One region of the Marinomonas profundi genome, then DNA from elsewhere that is predicted to be linked to it. Evidence: predicted binding sites of a transcription regulator. Region 1 holds the regulator's gene; the other holds the start of a gene.

The links. Region 1 encodes FliA, which starts transcription of late flagellar genes. Its sites were predicted from a motif close to CTAAAGTTNNNNNNNNNNCNGCCGATA; they were not measured.
Region 2: a site for FliA is predicted at 5,855-5,881, ahead of J8N69_RS11780 (flagellin N-terminal helical domain-containing protein). Genes of this name have one in related genera too.

What each region holds. Positions count from the first base shown of each region.
Region 1 covers NZ_CP073013.1:764,968-772,812, forward strand. The annotation lists gene J8N69_RS03555 (chemotaxis protein CheA) at 1-2,035, opposite strand, end outside; gene J8N69_RS03560 (protein phosphatase CheZ) at 2,048-2,833, opposite strand; gene J8N69_RS03565 (chemotaxis response regulator CheY) at 2,843-3,223, opposite strand; gene J8N69_RS03570 (RNA polymerase sigma factor FliA) at 3,279-4,016, opposite strand; gene flhF (flagellar biosynthesis protein FlhF) at 4,113-5,399, opposite strand; gene flhA (flagellar biosynthesis protein FlhA) at 5,501-7,618, opposite strand; gene flhB (flagellar biosynthesis protein FlhB) at 7,646-7,845, opposite strand, start outside.
Region 2 covers NZ_CP073013.1:2,497,731-2,505,575, reverse strand. The annotation lists gene J8N69_RS11810 (hypothetical protein) at 1-107, opposite strand, end outside; gene fliS (flagellar export chaperone FliS) at 107-541, opposite strand; gene fliD (flagellar filament capping protein FliD) at 582-2,237, opposite strand; gene J8N69_RS11795 (flagellar protein FlaG) at 2,273-2,698, opposite strand; gene J8N69_RS11790 (flagellin N-terminal helical domain-containing protein) at 2,763-3,647, opposite strand; gene J8N69_RS11785 (hypothetical protein) at 4,031-4,306, shown strand; gene J8N69_RS11780 (flagellin N-terminal helical domain-containing protein) at 4,890-5,774, opposite strand; gene J8N69_RS11775 (HD-GYP domain-containing protein) at 6,147-7,697, opposite strand; gene flgL (flagellar hook-associated protein FlgL) at 7,721-7,845, opposite strand, start outside.

The DNA of each region.
Region 1 (7,845 bases):
TCTTAAGATGAAAGATAGGGAGCGTTTTGCCCCTAATAACAACGACTTGTTGACCATCTACCACATTGGTTTTCTTCAAGTTCAGGTGAAATATCTCATTCACACTAACCAACGGGAAAGCAAACGCTTGATCCGATAAAGTCACCATCAAGGTAGGCATAATCGCCAGTGTCAAAGGCACTTTAATAATGAATCGAGAGCCTTGGCCAAGAACCGATTTAATTTGCAGCGTACCATTAAGCTGAGATATTTTGGTTTTCACCACATCCATCCCAACACCACGGCCAGACACATCGGTAATTTCTACCTTAGTAGAAAACCCTGGAGCAAAGATTAAATTAAAGGCTTCTTCATCCGACAACCTATCTGCCGCATCAGTGTCCATTAACCCTTTTTCAACGGCCTTTCTGCGCAACAAGCCTGGATCCATACCCGCGCCATCATCTTCGATGGAGAGCAAAATATGATCGCCTTCTTGTTCAGCAGACAGCACAACGGTTCCCACTCGCGGTTTACCATTCGCCTCACGAACGTCTGGTGCTTCCACACCATGGTCTACTGAGTTTCGCACCAAGTGAACCAGTGGATCGGCTAACGCCTCTACGAGGTTTTTATCCAAATCTGTTTCTTCCCCGCGAAGAATCAAACTGACTTCTTTCTTCATGTTTCGAGCAAGATCTCGAACCACTCGCGGGAAGCGCCCAAACACTTTCTTGATAGGCTGCATACGCGTTTTCATGACCGCGTTCTGCAAATCCCCAGTCACCACATCCAAGTTGGACACGGCTTTCCCCATGGACTCGTCGTCACTTTGCAGTCCCAAACGAACTAAACGGTTACGAACTAATACCAGCTCACCAACCATATTCATTATATCGTCTAGACGCTTAGTATCGACACGCACCGTCGCTTCTTGGGTAACGGGTGAATTCGCTGTCTTTTCTTTTACATTATCTGCATCTTTTTCCTGTGGCTCTGGGGCTTTAGCCGCTGGCCTAACAGGTGCTTTTGGCGCTACTTTCGGCTTTGACGTTTCTTTCGGTGCGGCTTTAGGCGTGGCGTCTTCAGCCTTTTTCGCGCCAGCTTTACCTTGTAAACTGTCAAGTAGAGATTCAAATTCGTCGTCTGTAATTAAATCCGACGCTGCATCTACTGACGAATCACGACCAGAATGATTAGCATTATCCGCCGATCTAGGTGCTTTTTGCTCGTCTTTTTCACTTGATGCACTTTCGCCATGCAGCTTATCCAGCAAGGCTTCAAATTCATCTTCCGTAATTTCATCTGAGGAACTTGCCGTGTCTTTTTCGGCAGGCGTATCACCAAGACCAGGCGCACCACTACCGTGCAGCTGGTTTAATAGTGCATCAAACTCATCTTCTGTAATTTCATCATCGGATCTATCAGGCTTAGCTGAATCTGACTGATTAGCGCTGTTGTTTTTCGCTGTGTCACTTACTTTTGGCGAATCTTCGGGTTGAGTGTCTGCCAAAGCATCTAACAAGGATTCAAACTCATCATCCGAAATATCAACTGGTTCATCCAGATTCGATGTCTCTTCTGTTGCATTTGTCTCTACGTCATCTTGCTCTTCAGCAACATCTTCAATCTCATCTTCATTATGCCCAGCAAGCTCTTCCGCTGTCGGAGGCTTGGCGTATGCAGCGAGCGCTGCGATCAGCTCTGGTGAAGCACGTTCTGGCTCAGCGCCAGCACGAACAGCATCGAACATTTCATTTACAGCATCAAGCGCCTGCAACACAATGTCCATTAAATCAGAGTCTATTTTACGCTGACCATTTCTTAAGATATCAAATACGTTTTCCGCGTAATGACAACAATCAACCAACGCGGTTAATTGTAAAAACCCTGCACCACCTTTGACAGTGTGAAAGCCACGAAAAATAGCATTAAGCAGCTGTTTATCGTCAGGGTTTTGCTCTAAATCTACTAATTGCTCGGAAAGCTGCTCTAGAATTTCACCAGCTTCTACCAAAAAATCTTGTAGAATCTCTTCATCGACCTCGAAACTCATCCTCAGCTCCTTCTAGAAACCAAGACTTGATAGCAAGTCGTCTACTTCGTCTTGACTATTCAGTACTTCAGGGTTGTTTTGTTTATTAATAGCTGGGCCATGTCCACGAGTGTCATCGTGTTCAGACTCATTCTCTTGATGTTTAATCCCGGAGATACTATCAACGCGTCCAGCAACAGCAACGAGATGCACAAGTTTTTCTTCTACATCTCGAATTAAATCATTCACTCTAGCGATAACTTGACCCGTTAGGTCTTGATAACCTTGCTCTAGAAGAATTGTGTTGAGGTTTGAATGCAAAGTGGTGGCACTGTCGTCTGCGTATGACAAAAAGACATCAATGCGCTTATATAAGTCTCGAAATTCTTGTGGTGTTAAATCCCGTTGGATTAAACGCCCCCAATCTTTTCGCAGTGCTCTAGCTTGAGATTGTAGTTCACTGGCAACAGGGACACTGCTGTCCACCATATCCATGGTTTTATTGGCAGCGGCACTGGTTGTTTCAATAACATAATTCAATCGATCTGACGCATCGGTGATTTTAGTGGCAGAGTCGCCTCCTTCACCAATAACCAAATCCATTGAGTCAACTTGAAAATCACGAATAGCATCATGCAAACTTCGCGTTAAAAAACCAACTTCATTATAGAAGCTGCTGTGACGAGCCTCGCTTAGCTCTTGGATTATCTTAATCGCGCCACTGAAGTCGCCTACTTCTATATGGTTTAAAAGCTCAACAGCGCCGTCTTTAACAAGATTTTCAAACTCTACTAAACCAGATCCTGAAACGTTTGGCATCTAAATTCCCTATTTGGCCGCATCTATTCGTTCGAATATTTTCTCAATTTTTTCTTTGAGAGCTACCGCGGTAAAGGGTTTCACGACATAACCATTTACGCCAGCTTGTGCCGCCGCAATAATTTGGTCACGCTTGGCTTCCGCCGTTACCATAAGAACAGGAATGCTTTTTAATTTCTCATCTGCGCGAACCGCTCGAAGTAACTCAATACCGGTCATGCCAGGCATATTCCAATCGGTCACTAGAAAATCAATGGTTCCACCCTGAAGAATAGGCAGCGCGGTTGTTCCATCGTCCGCTTCAACTGTATTGGTAAACCCTAAATCCCGCAGTAAGTTTTTAATGATTCGTCTCATTGTCGAGAAATCATCAACAATCAGGATCTTCATGTTTTTATCCAATGCGACCTCCACACCCCAACGGTACTATTTCACAACTCATAATTTAATCTCGCCAATCACTTAATCTTGCTCGCAAGCGTATAGCCGCTTGACCATGAATTTGACTCACCCTTGATTCACTGACACCTAACACAGCGCCAATCTCTTTCAAGTTAAGCTCATCATTGTAATACAACGATAATACTAATTTTTCCCTCTCGGGCAGTCCTTCTATCTCTTGCGCAAGTTGACGCTGAAAGCCATCCTCTTCAACGAGAGAATAGGGTGCACTGCCAGCTTCAGCTTCGACACTGTCTAAGTGGCTAGAGTCAGAGTCTAGCATTTCTTCATAGCTAAACAACTGGGTCGACATGGATGAATGTATCATTTCATGATATTCATCCATAGTAATGCCCATATGAACCGACACCTCCATATCTGAAGCCTCTCGGCCCAAAGTTGCCTCTAATTCTTTTATCGCATTAGTGACGGCTCTACCATTTCGTCTGACGGATCGAGGAGCCCAATCACTTTTCCTGACTTCATCCATCATGGAGCCACGAATGCGAATACCGGCATATGTTTCAAAACTAGCGCCTTTGGTGGACTCAAAACGTTTGTACGCTTCAATCAGCCCCATCATGCCAGCTTGAGTCAAATCATCCACATCAACACTATCTGGCAGACGTGCCAATAGATGGTAGGCAATTTTTTTCACCAAATACCCATATTGTTCAACAATCGCATCAATCGGAAGCGTTGCCTTTTTTGAGTATGTGCTGTATCCGTTTTTGGTCTGCATAAAATAGTCTAAGCAACCTTTACCATTTAAGTTAGTTGCGCCAATCCACTGTACTACATAGTTTGGCGTAACGCTTTCAGTAATAACATTTTTTTATTAACTGCCGTACTTTAACGCCCCATAAAGCTGACTATAGTGCTCAGCCGTATACACAGCACGGCTGATTATATTATGGGCTCGCGCAGGCTCAATATCATCGGGAATGCGCTGACCATCAGCGATATACACGACTGGTAAACCTTCCTCAATAACTACACTAATTGCTTCACCAAGTGAAGCAGATTCATCTAATTTGCTTAAAACACACCCATCTAACTGCACTTGCGAGTAGACATCCACAACTGTCTTCAACACTTGTCGCTGACTAGTGCAAGGCAACACCAATAATTTTTTAAGATTGGCTCTAGCACGCTTCATCATTAATAGTTGGCGCTCAAGATTTGAGTCTCTAGGATTCATACCAGCAGTATCAACCAACACTAGAGAATAGTTCGCATATTTTGCCAACACCTCATTTAAATCCGAGTACTCATTCACCACTTCAACAGGTACATTTAATATGCGACCAAATGTTCTCAATTGTTCATGGGCAGCGATGCGGTAAGTATCTGTTGTGATAAGAGCCACGCCTTCGGTTCCGTGCTTCAATACATGTTGAGCCGCGATTTTGCCGATGGTGGTTGTTTTCCCCACCCCTGTTGGCCCCATAAAAGCAATACAACCGCGCAGCTCTGATGCACTAGAACGGGTAGGAATGTAATCTGCTAAATGCGCCAACAAGCGATTCCAGTCGTCTTCTCGCCCTCTCAAATCAATATCATCAATCAATCTTGAGACCACAAAATCAGACAAACCTAAGCCTTTCAACTTTTCACGAGCGCGTGCCTCAACCATGCCCTCTTTGGCATTCGAACGCGCTTCATTTCGCTCTCTCTCTTCCAGTAAAGTCCGTACTTTTTGCAGCTCTATTTCCATTTCTCGTAGCTGCTTCGTACTATCATTATTACGAATAGAAAGAGCCTCTTCAACTACGGGATCTTTTTCATCTTCAGACAATGGAGGCATTTCGAAAGAAGTTGGTGGTGTCGTTTTTTGAGCTGAGGGAGCAGACATCGCAGGTGGAGCCGTCTGTAATTTAGCCTTTTCGATACGCTGCAAATAATTAACACTAGGGTCAGCATATCGCTCTGAACGATCTACAGCAGGCTTTTTAGACACCATGCTAGAAGGTAAAGACCCATCGTAATCTAAAGCCGCAACTATCTCTATCTCACCGGTAGGCAGACGCTGATTTGACAAAATGACCGCATCAGGGCCCACAGCATCACGAACCTTCCGTATCGCTTGCCGCATGTCAGGTGCTCGAAACCGCCTAATTTGCATGAATAACTTAATCCTTCCAGTGTATTTTTCTTACAAATCCATAGCTTACCCGAAAGATTCAAATAAATACAGACGCAATAGAGAGCATTAATAGACGTTTTTTACTGACCAATAACACCGACCACCGTAATGCGTTTATGGTCAGGCACTTCTTGATAAGAAAGAACCGCCATATTGACCACGCCATAACGCATAAAACGCGCTAACATCGGACGAATGGGCGCCGAGACAATTAAAATAGGCGTATTCCCCATCGCCTCCTGCTGCTCAGCCGACTGGCGCAAAGAAGCTTGCAACTGCTCAGCCATTTGCGGCTCCAAAATCAACGCCTCTTCATTTTTAATGCCAGACTGCTGACTCTGCTGAACCGTCTGCATCAACATTTTTTCCAACTGAGGCTCAAGAGTCAATACAGGAATTTCTTCAACACCATCTGCCAACGTCTGAATAATCAATCTAGACAAAGAGGTTCGAACCGCCGCAGTCAATATCATCGGATCCTGAGTTTTAGGCTGCACCCCCATTATTGCTTCAGCAATGGTGCGCATATCTCGAAGCGGCACCCCCTCGATTAGCAAGTTCTGCAACACTTTCAAAAGCACACTCAATGGCACAGTGTTGGGCACCAACTCTTCCGCCAACTTAGGATTATACTGCTTCAACAAACTTAACAATTGCTGAACTTCATCATGACCAATAAGCTCATAAGCGTGTTTGTGCATGATCTGATTAATATGTGTCGCCACCACCGTGCTCACATCAACCACAGTGTAGCCATAAGTTTGCGCTTGATCGCGCTTCTTTGGATCAATCCAAACCGCATCCAAGCCAAATGATGGATCTTTGCCCGCAATACCATCAACCGTGCCAAATACTTGCCCAGGATCAATCGCTAAATCTTTATCTGGATGCACTTCAGCCTCAGCCAGACTCACCCCCATTAGCGTCACACGATACGCATTTGGCATTAAATCCAAATTATCGCGAATGTGCACACTCGGCACTAAAAAGCCCAGATCCTGAGAAAGTTTACGGCGCACCCCTTTAATCCGCGCCAACAACTCGCCACCTTGCGTTTTATCCACCAAAGGAATAAGACGATAACCCACTTCCAAACCCAGCATATCTACCGGCGCGACATCATCCCAACTCAAATCCCTAACTTCTGAAGCTGACGGGCTATCAGAAGGCGATTTGCTGGCATTTTTTTGCCCTTGTTTTGACTTTTGCTTTTTTTGATGATCAAGAAAATACGCCAATCCTCCCAAACAAGCCGCCAATGATAAAAAGGAAAAGTGCGGCATGCCTGGCACGACACCCATGATAGTCATGACAGCAGCGGCGACATATAGCGCTTTTGATGAGCCAAACATTTGCCCCATCACCTGCGTCCCCATGTCTCCCGACTCATTCACCCGAGTCACCATGATCGCCGCCGCCGTGGACAACATCAAAGAAGGCAACTGAGCCACCAGACCATCACCAATCGTCAATAAAGAATAGCGCTCAATGGCTTGCGTAAACGAAAGGTCATGTTGCGCCATACCAATGGACAAACCACCAATAATATTAATCCCAAGGATCAACAACCCAGCAATCGCATCCCCTTTAACGAACTTCGAAGCACCGTCCATAGAACCATAAAATTCAGCTTCTGAAGCAATTTCTGTACGTCGAATCTTAGCCTGATCCGCGTCTATCATCCCGGCATTCAAATCCGCATCAATGGCCATTTGTTTGCCCGGCATAGCATCCAAGGTAAAACGCGCACTCACTTCAGAAATACGCCCCGCCCCTTTTGTCACCACCACAAAATTGATGATCATTAAGATAGCAAACACCACAAAACCAACAACATAGTTGCCGCCAATCACCACTTCACCAAAGGCTTGTATTACCTTACCTGCCGCATCGCTACCTTCATGTCCATCCAGCAAAACCACTCGCGTTGAGGCCACGTTGAGCGCCAGCCTCATCAAGGTAGAAATCAATAAAACCGTCGGGAAAACAGCAAAATCCAAAGGGCGTAGGGAATACACCGCCACCAGCAATACAACAATAGCCAACGCAATATTAAAGGTAAAAAGAACATCCAGAAGAAAGGCAGGAATAGGTAAAATCATCATCGCCAAAAGCGACAACAATAAAATAGGAACGCCTAGATTCCCTCGAAAAACACCTTGAACTTGCCCTGTAAGCCGACCACGGTCAAAATTCACAAAACATCTCTATAAAAAAACATATGATTAATTACCATCCCACTGAAACTCATCGGGCACATCCAAATTGGGCATAACGTCGGGCCTCGGCGCCCCAGTACGGGCATTACGCAACTGATACACATACGCTAACAACTGAGCAACCACCTTAAACAACCCCTGAGGGATTTCTTCACCGATTTCCGTATGATGGTAAACCGCACGCGCCAAGGTGGGGGATTGTATCA
Region 2 (7,845 bases), 1.7 Mb from region 1:
AAGCCATCATTGTCTTCACATAGCTGCTGAATTTTTTCTATGTCGTTGTCGATGAGGCTTTGTTCTAGTGCAGCACTCAACGTCGTTAAGTGTGACAAATCGAACATTAAACAACCCCTACCCGAGCCTCAGTTTGGCCACCATAAGCGACTTGCTTATCCAATGTGGATATTTGATCCCAAGCGCCTTTGATTTGTAAAATAAGCCCCATTACTTGATCGATAATAGCCGTGTCTTTGGTCACACTGGCCTCAGTAATTCGAACCATCATGTATTCGTAAAGCGACTCAAGGTTATCGACCAACTCTGGGTTAGCATCTCTATCTAGCGCGTCTCTTAGCGCATTGATAATTTCGCTCGCTCGCGTTAACGCGGCGGCTTTACCTTCCCAGTCCGAACGTTCAATACAGCCCTTTCCTAGGGCTAACTTCTCAAGCGCCCCTTGCATCAAGAGCTGAATGACGCGATGAGGATCAGCCGATGCTAAATCGGACTTAATTGAGTCCTTTCTGTAAGCTTGGATCCCTTTACTCTTGTACATACACAACCCCATTAATTCGAGTATTACTGTTTAAAACCGTTTACATTTTCGCTAATACAGAATTTAGATAGCCGCCTTGCGCATTCATGTTGGCCAAGCGAGAATCCAAACCAGCAAACTTAGAGCGAAGTGATTCTTCATAACGAACCATCCGATCTTCATACGCTTCCAATGTCTCTTCTGTATTATCTATCGACCGAGTCAGCGAATCCTTTAATGTGTTTGTCATTCCAGCTGAACCCGTATAGCTGCTTAGCAAATTTTCCAGTGACTGAGCCAGACCATTTTTTCCTGATATCATTGGGGCAATTTCACTGTAGCCCCGCTTCATGGCATCGTCGAATTTAGCATTGTTAAAACTTAGCATGCCCTTGTTGTCCATTTTGATGCCCAAATCAAAAACAGACGTGAAGGTTCCGGCCTCACCATGACTGCTCATTAATTGGGTAGACAAGGATGATTGCAGTGTACGAATCATACTGTTGCCATTTAAAACCGCATCTTTGTCGGTACTGGCTTGTAAGAATCCGACCATGTCATTGTAAGAGGCAACAAAGGCTTCAATGGTTTCTTGTACGGTTTTCTGGTCAAAACTGATGTCAACCTTGGTGGTTTTGTCCGTTGGCGCTAACGCCTCAATGGACAACCCCGCGACCGCGTCATCAAAGGTATTTGATTGATTACGAATTTGAATACCATCAACGGTAATCACCGCGTCACGCGCTTCTTCCCCTAGAGGAGCATACAAACCAGCCGTCATGCCTTCGGTGGAAACACTGTCTAACGTAAGTCCAGCTGCGAATGGAGCGACCTCCGTGTTATCGGTGTCGTCTGTTTCGATCTCGACAGGCTCAATATCTGCGGCACTGGCTGTTTCTGCAATGTCTTTTTCTTCATCAGCAGGGATAGGGCCATCGTTGGCAAAGTCGACATCATCGCCTTCCAAATCCAATTCGTCAGGCTCGTCAACTGGCTTAGCGTCATCCGCTACCTCGTTGCTTTTTTCAACGGCGTCTTGCTCTTCAATAGGATCTTTTACGTCGATGGCGTCTTTGCTGTTGTCGATAATATTGCCATCTTCATCTCTAACAATAGACGTGTTACTAATTTTGAGCGTGTTACCAGCGCCCTGAATAGAGGATGTTGCGGTAAAAAATAGGTTGCCATTGCCGTCATCAATCAAATTCGCTGATACGCCAAAGTTGTCTTCGGAAGTATTAATCTGGTTACGTAATTCAGATAGGGTCGTGCCGGCATCAACATTGATAGAGAATTCATGGCTGCCAGCCTTAAAAATAAGTTGTGCGTCTTCTTTGGTGATGACCTCATCCGCAGAGGAAAATAATCCTTGCGCAGACATAATACGGCTGCCTTTTGCTAACTGATTGACATCAATCGCATAAGAGCCATTCGAAGCCGTGTTATCTGTGGTAATAGAAACAACTTCTTCACCTTCTTTTTGCGCAATTTTAGCATCGCGCCCAGTAAAAAGGTCGTCATTATTCAGTGCCTGCACTGAGCTTTTAAAGTTATCAATAGCAGAACCGACTTGGCCTAAAGCAGAAAATTCAGCCTCATAGCCATTAATTTTATCTTGATAAAGTTTAACCTTGACGTCTTTTTGAGCACTTACCATTTGCTTTACTAGAGACTCTAGGTCTATACCAGATCCCGCCCCTAAAGAGCCTACCGCCATAACTTTATCTCCTAACGCTTTCTATCTATGTCTAGTTAAACCTCACTGTTTACCAAGGTTCCCTTGATATCACTCAACTGGCTCATAATAGCATCAATTCTCTCAGACATTTTAAGAAACTCTTCTGTCGGAATTTGACGAACTACATCCCCTGTTGACTGATCCAATACTTTTACAATATTTTGTGCTCGGTCTTCTGTCATTTCAAAGGTTAAATGCACATTTAACTGGGACAGCTTTTTATTCATTGCCTTTAAATCATTAGGCTCAACCGGTGCCGATAAGTTCGAGAAATGAGACGGGTTATTGTCCCTATCCGCTTTGTTGCTATCGGCGGTATTTTGGACAACTTTAGCATTACTCTGACGCAGTGCAGCAAAATCCTCTGCGGCGCGCTGTTCGTTAGGTCTTAAAGAGTATGGAATACCCTGCTTAGAAAAATCACTGACATTAATGGACATAACAGAGTTTCTCCGGATAGACAAAAGCCGGGACAACGTCCCAGCTTTCCGCTACCACTAACGCTTAGCCTAGAAGAGACAAAGCGGTTTGTGGACGTTGGTTCGCTTGAGCCAAAATAGATGAGCTTGCTTGCTGAAGAATCTGAGAGCTTGTTAGCTCCGCCGTTTCTGCCGCAAAGTCAGCATCACGTACACGAGAACGAGCAGACGATACGTTTTCTGTGACGTTACTTAAGTTACTGATAGTAGAGCCAAAACGGTTTTGAATCGCACCCAATTCGGCACGCTTTGAGTCAACGGCAGAAATCATGGTGTCTAATACATCGATCATGCTTTGCGCATTTGCCATAGTCGATACAGAAGCGCTTGTTACACTCACTTGTGCTGTACTCGCACTGCTCGATAAACCGGACATAGTGAAGCCAGCATTACCCGCGAAGTCAATGGAATTAGTAACACCACCATCCGTTAAGTTAAAACTAATGGTTTGATTAGAGTCCGCACCTACTTGGAAAATACCAGTGTAAGTACCATCCAATAAATTCTCACCACCGAATGTTGTATCCGAAGAGATACGGTTGATTTCGGTTGATAGTTGACCCATTTCTTGCTGAAGCGCTGCACGGTCTTTATCTGAGTTTGACCCGTTTGCTGCCTGGATAGACAAGGTACGCATACGTTGCAACATATTAGATGTTTCATCTAATGCACCCTCAGCGGTTTGAGCCAAAGAGATACCATCATTAGCGTTTCGCACAGACTGGTTTAAACCATTGACCTGAGAGGTCAAACGGTTAGAGATCAATAACCCTGCCGAGTCATCCGCCGCACTGTTAATCCGCAAACCAGAAGACAAACGTTCGAAAGAAGTATCCAAAGATTTTGCTGAGCTCATCAACTGACGCTGTGCGCTTAAAGATGACGTATTCGTATTTACGTATAGAGCCATTATAGCCTCCTAGGTTTTATTAAATCCTGCAATAAAAAGCAGATCGTATAAGGTTTTCGACAAGACTTTGAAAACCTTTAGTCAATTTCGGATATTTTTTTCCACAAAGCGGAAAAAAATATCCCTTCAAGAGGCAGAAAACTGCCTAACTGGTTGTTTTAAAAGAGTAAATAATAATTAAATTTTTTTACTCTTTTTTCCAAAAAACGGTGTTTTCACGTCAATTAACCTAAAAACACACCCTAAAACACCTTTAACATTCGTATTTCTACAATGAGCTGACAAAAAGCCTTTGATCTGAATAACACTGAGGCCCGCTCTCTCGAAAACGGCAAAAAGCCAAGTGGCAAAATAGCGCCACAAAAACAAACCAACGACACAAAGTGACAAAAAATTGCCACCCACAAAACATCACCAACAAAACCAATATCCACAAAGGCACAAAGGCACAAAGGCACAAAGACACAAAGACACAAGCGGCCATACAACAGCAAAAGCCCATACACAAAAAACAAGACGCAGCTGTGCTGTGCCATTTCTTAGATAGGCAAAAAACCGAGCACAACAGTACCTTTGCGCGTTATATGGCAAACAAAAATAAAGCCTCGTTTTATACCGTGTATTTTTCATTCACCCATACGCCTACCGCCAGAAAATAACTTCCTAACAAGACACCGCCGTTCACACGCCCAAACTGCTTAGTAACCACAATAGAAATCTATCGCCGGTTACTTTTTAGAAGTTCAAGTAATGCTCACAACCTAGATGTGATCCAAACAAATGCCGCCCATACAGGCACGCCCTAAGCAGCCGCTCTAAACAGGCAAGGCCTAATAGCATGACTCAAATAGACATGACTCAAACCAATACAGCCTGAAAACATTTGTGCTCATAAAAAAACGCCTAAACATACTTTCGTCGCCTAATACCTCACTGTCGAAAAATTCATTAACTGGCTGTCATCATTAACAAAGCCCATCTCAAAGCCAATCAGGAACAAACAGCGCGCGCTCACGTCGCTCAATTTGCCCATTAATCCGCTATGGCATAAGCCTTCCCCCCATTACCGTCAAACAACAACGCAATATCGCGTTATTTAGGCAAAAAAAAGCCAGGTGAAAAAAATCACCCGGCTTAAAAGGCACCTCTAGGAGAGAGAAGTTGCCCATAATCCGAGAATAAACTCGAATACTTTGGAGAAGCCGCAATCTAGTGCCGCTTCACGTCATGCCATTTTTATCATTAACTACCTAGTAGAGATAATGCCGTCTGAGGACGCTGATTTGCTTGGGCAAGAATCGTACTACTCGCTTGCTGTAAAATTTGTGCACTGGTCAAGTTTGCCGTTTCTTGAGCGAAGTCAGCATCACGAACACGGGCTCGTGCTGCCGATACGTTCTCAGAGATGTTACTTAAGTTAGTCACCGTAGAACTAAAACGGTTTTGTACCGCACCCAGCTCCGCCCGCTTAAAGTCAACAGCGGAAATCATGGAGTCAATGATGCTTATCATGCTTTGCGCATTTACCATGGAAGACACCGAAGCCGTTGTCTCACTCACTTGAGAGGAAGACTGATTCGATAAACCGGACATAGTAAAGCCATTGTTCGACTGATAATCGATAGAATTATTCGCCCCACCAAACTCTAACGTAAAACTGATGGTTTGGTTCGCATCGGCGCCTACTTGGAAAATACCTTGATAGGTTCCATCAAGTAAGTTTGCACCACCAAATGTCGTGGTGTCGGCAATACGGTTAATTTCTTTGGACAACTGCCCCATTTCTTGCTGCAAGGCCACACGATCTCTGTCTGAGTTAGAACCGTTGGCAGCCTGAATGGACAAAGTACGCATACGCTGTAGCATGCTGGTCGTTTCGTCCAATGCGCCTTCCGCGGTTTGCGCTAAGGAAATGCCATCGTTTGCATTTCGTACAGATTGGTTCAAACCGTTAATCTGAGAAGTCAAACGATCAGAAATTTGAAGTCCGGCTGCATCGTCTGCCGCACTGTTAATTCGTTGACCTGATGACAAGCGCTGATAGCTTGTATCAAGCTCACGACTGGAATTATTTAGCATACGCTGAGCATTCAGCGAGGACACATTTGTATTTACGTATAAAGCCATTTTATCTCTCCTAAAAACATTTTTTGACGAGACAACCTTTTGATTTAATTAGTTATTTGGTTTTTGTCTCTTATTAAAGTTATCGACACTTCAGCGCTGATCTTTAATTTTTTTTTATACTTTTTTTACGTTCTATTCATTTTTTAAACACAAAAAAAGCGGTACTCACAGTTATCGAACTCAAGGCTGATAACTTTAAAAATAAAAGCCGAAAAAGCCAAAATAATGTCAAAACAATAGAAATTTAAAGGCAAAGAGGAGAAAACAGCATTGAGATCTAATGCTTCTTTCTATGAACGGTGAACGGTGAACGGTGAACGGTGAACGGTGAACGGTGAACGGTGAACGGTGAACGGTGAACGGTGAACGGTATTATGAAATATGATTGATGAACTGCAAGCCAAAGTCTTGAGGATCGACTTCTTTTTCAATCACTATTTCAGTTCTTAAATTGGCGGGCTTGTTTAACTCAACGTCTGTCACTTCAATAAAGGCTTTATTGGTCATGCTGTACACTTGGCGGACCAAAGAGGGCTGGAAGGACTTATTCAGTGTCAGGACGAAGCCAACCCGTCCATTAGACAAGAGCACACAAGACCCCACAGGAACTGCACCAATATTTTTCAGAAATACGGCAAGCAACTGCTTATCAAACGCCAAACCGGACTCTTTGCGCATCTGCAAACAGGCTTTTATTGGCCCCATAGAATGCTTATGTGGCTGTTCTGAGGTCATAGCATCATAAGCATCAATAATGGCCGCGATTTTTCCATAGACGGAAATTTCGTCACCCTGCTTACCTGCTGGGTAGCCCGAGCCATCCATTTTTTCATGATGGTCAGATAACATTTGATAAACCGCTTTAGGAACCCCATCGCACTTTTGCAAAATTTGTTCGCCAAATTGAATATGCTTACGAAACAAATCAAATTCGCCCTCGGTCATTTTAGTGGCTTTAGCCACCATGGCAGCGGGCAAACGGAAACGACCTAAATCAAACAATAACGCCCCCAGCGAAATGACTTCCACATAAGCGCTCGATAGTTTCATCGCCTTAGCAAAATGAATCCCTAACACCGCCATGCCCATGGCATGCTGCTCCAAATACGACGACGCGTCTTTTATATGCCGTATGGCCATTAACGAAAAATTATTTCGGGTATGAGATTCTATGAGTCGACGGCAAAACTTCATCAACGCCAACATATCTAGCTTATTACCCCGTTTAAAGCACTCTACTTGGCTGGATAACAAAGTATGGCCATCTTGAAACAACTTAAACGCAACAGCGGTTTCGTCATCAAATGAGGTGGGGATAAACTTGTTTTCGAGGGGCACTTTTTTGATTGCCGTGGAGGCTATGTTTTTCTGCTCCGCCTCAGCGAGAACACTAGAATCGTCTTTGACTGGGTCACCAGTCCCGGCGGCATTCTTATCCATACGAGCTTTATAGCTCAAGATGTATTCTCGAGTATGTTCGTTTAATTCTTGTCGAAAATAACGAAACAGACTTTTATTTCGAGCATGCTTACTGCGTAGCTCTTTGGTGTTCAAGTCAGGATTAAGTTTTTTTAGACTGCGTACCGAACGCCCACTGGCGATGGACAGGCAAAGGACAAGAAATCGCTCTTGAGCGTCATACAACCTTTCTCGGCGACTGCTTAATAACTGGTCACTATCAAAATACGGATCATGAGGAAGAAATTCAGCATCAAGTACTGGACGCAACACATCAAATGCCATTTGACGCATGGCAATCCCTACAATTCGGTCTTTGCGACCATGCATTCTGATCAGGCTCTGAACGCGTTTACTGCCAACTACTTTTTCTTTTATTTCCAATATTTCGAGTATTTCTTCTATATTAAAATACCCTACATTGATATCAGCCCCAAAACAGGACTCTATGTTAAATGCTGACATCGTTTTGACCTACCACTCTAAACTTACATCTTATTAAAAAGAGAAAGATTACTCATTCGAGTAAAGACTTTTTGCGACGCATTCAAAGCCGACTCTTTCATCGACAACTCGGTTGCCGCTGCGGCGAGATCCAATCCACCAATACGAT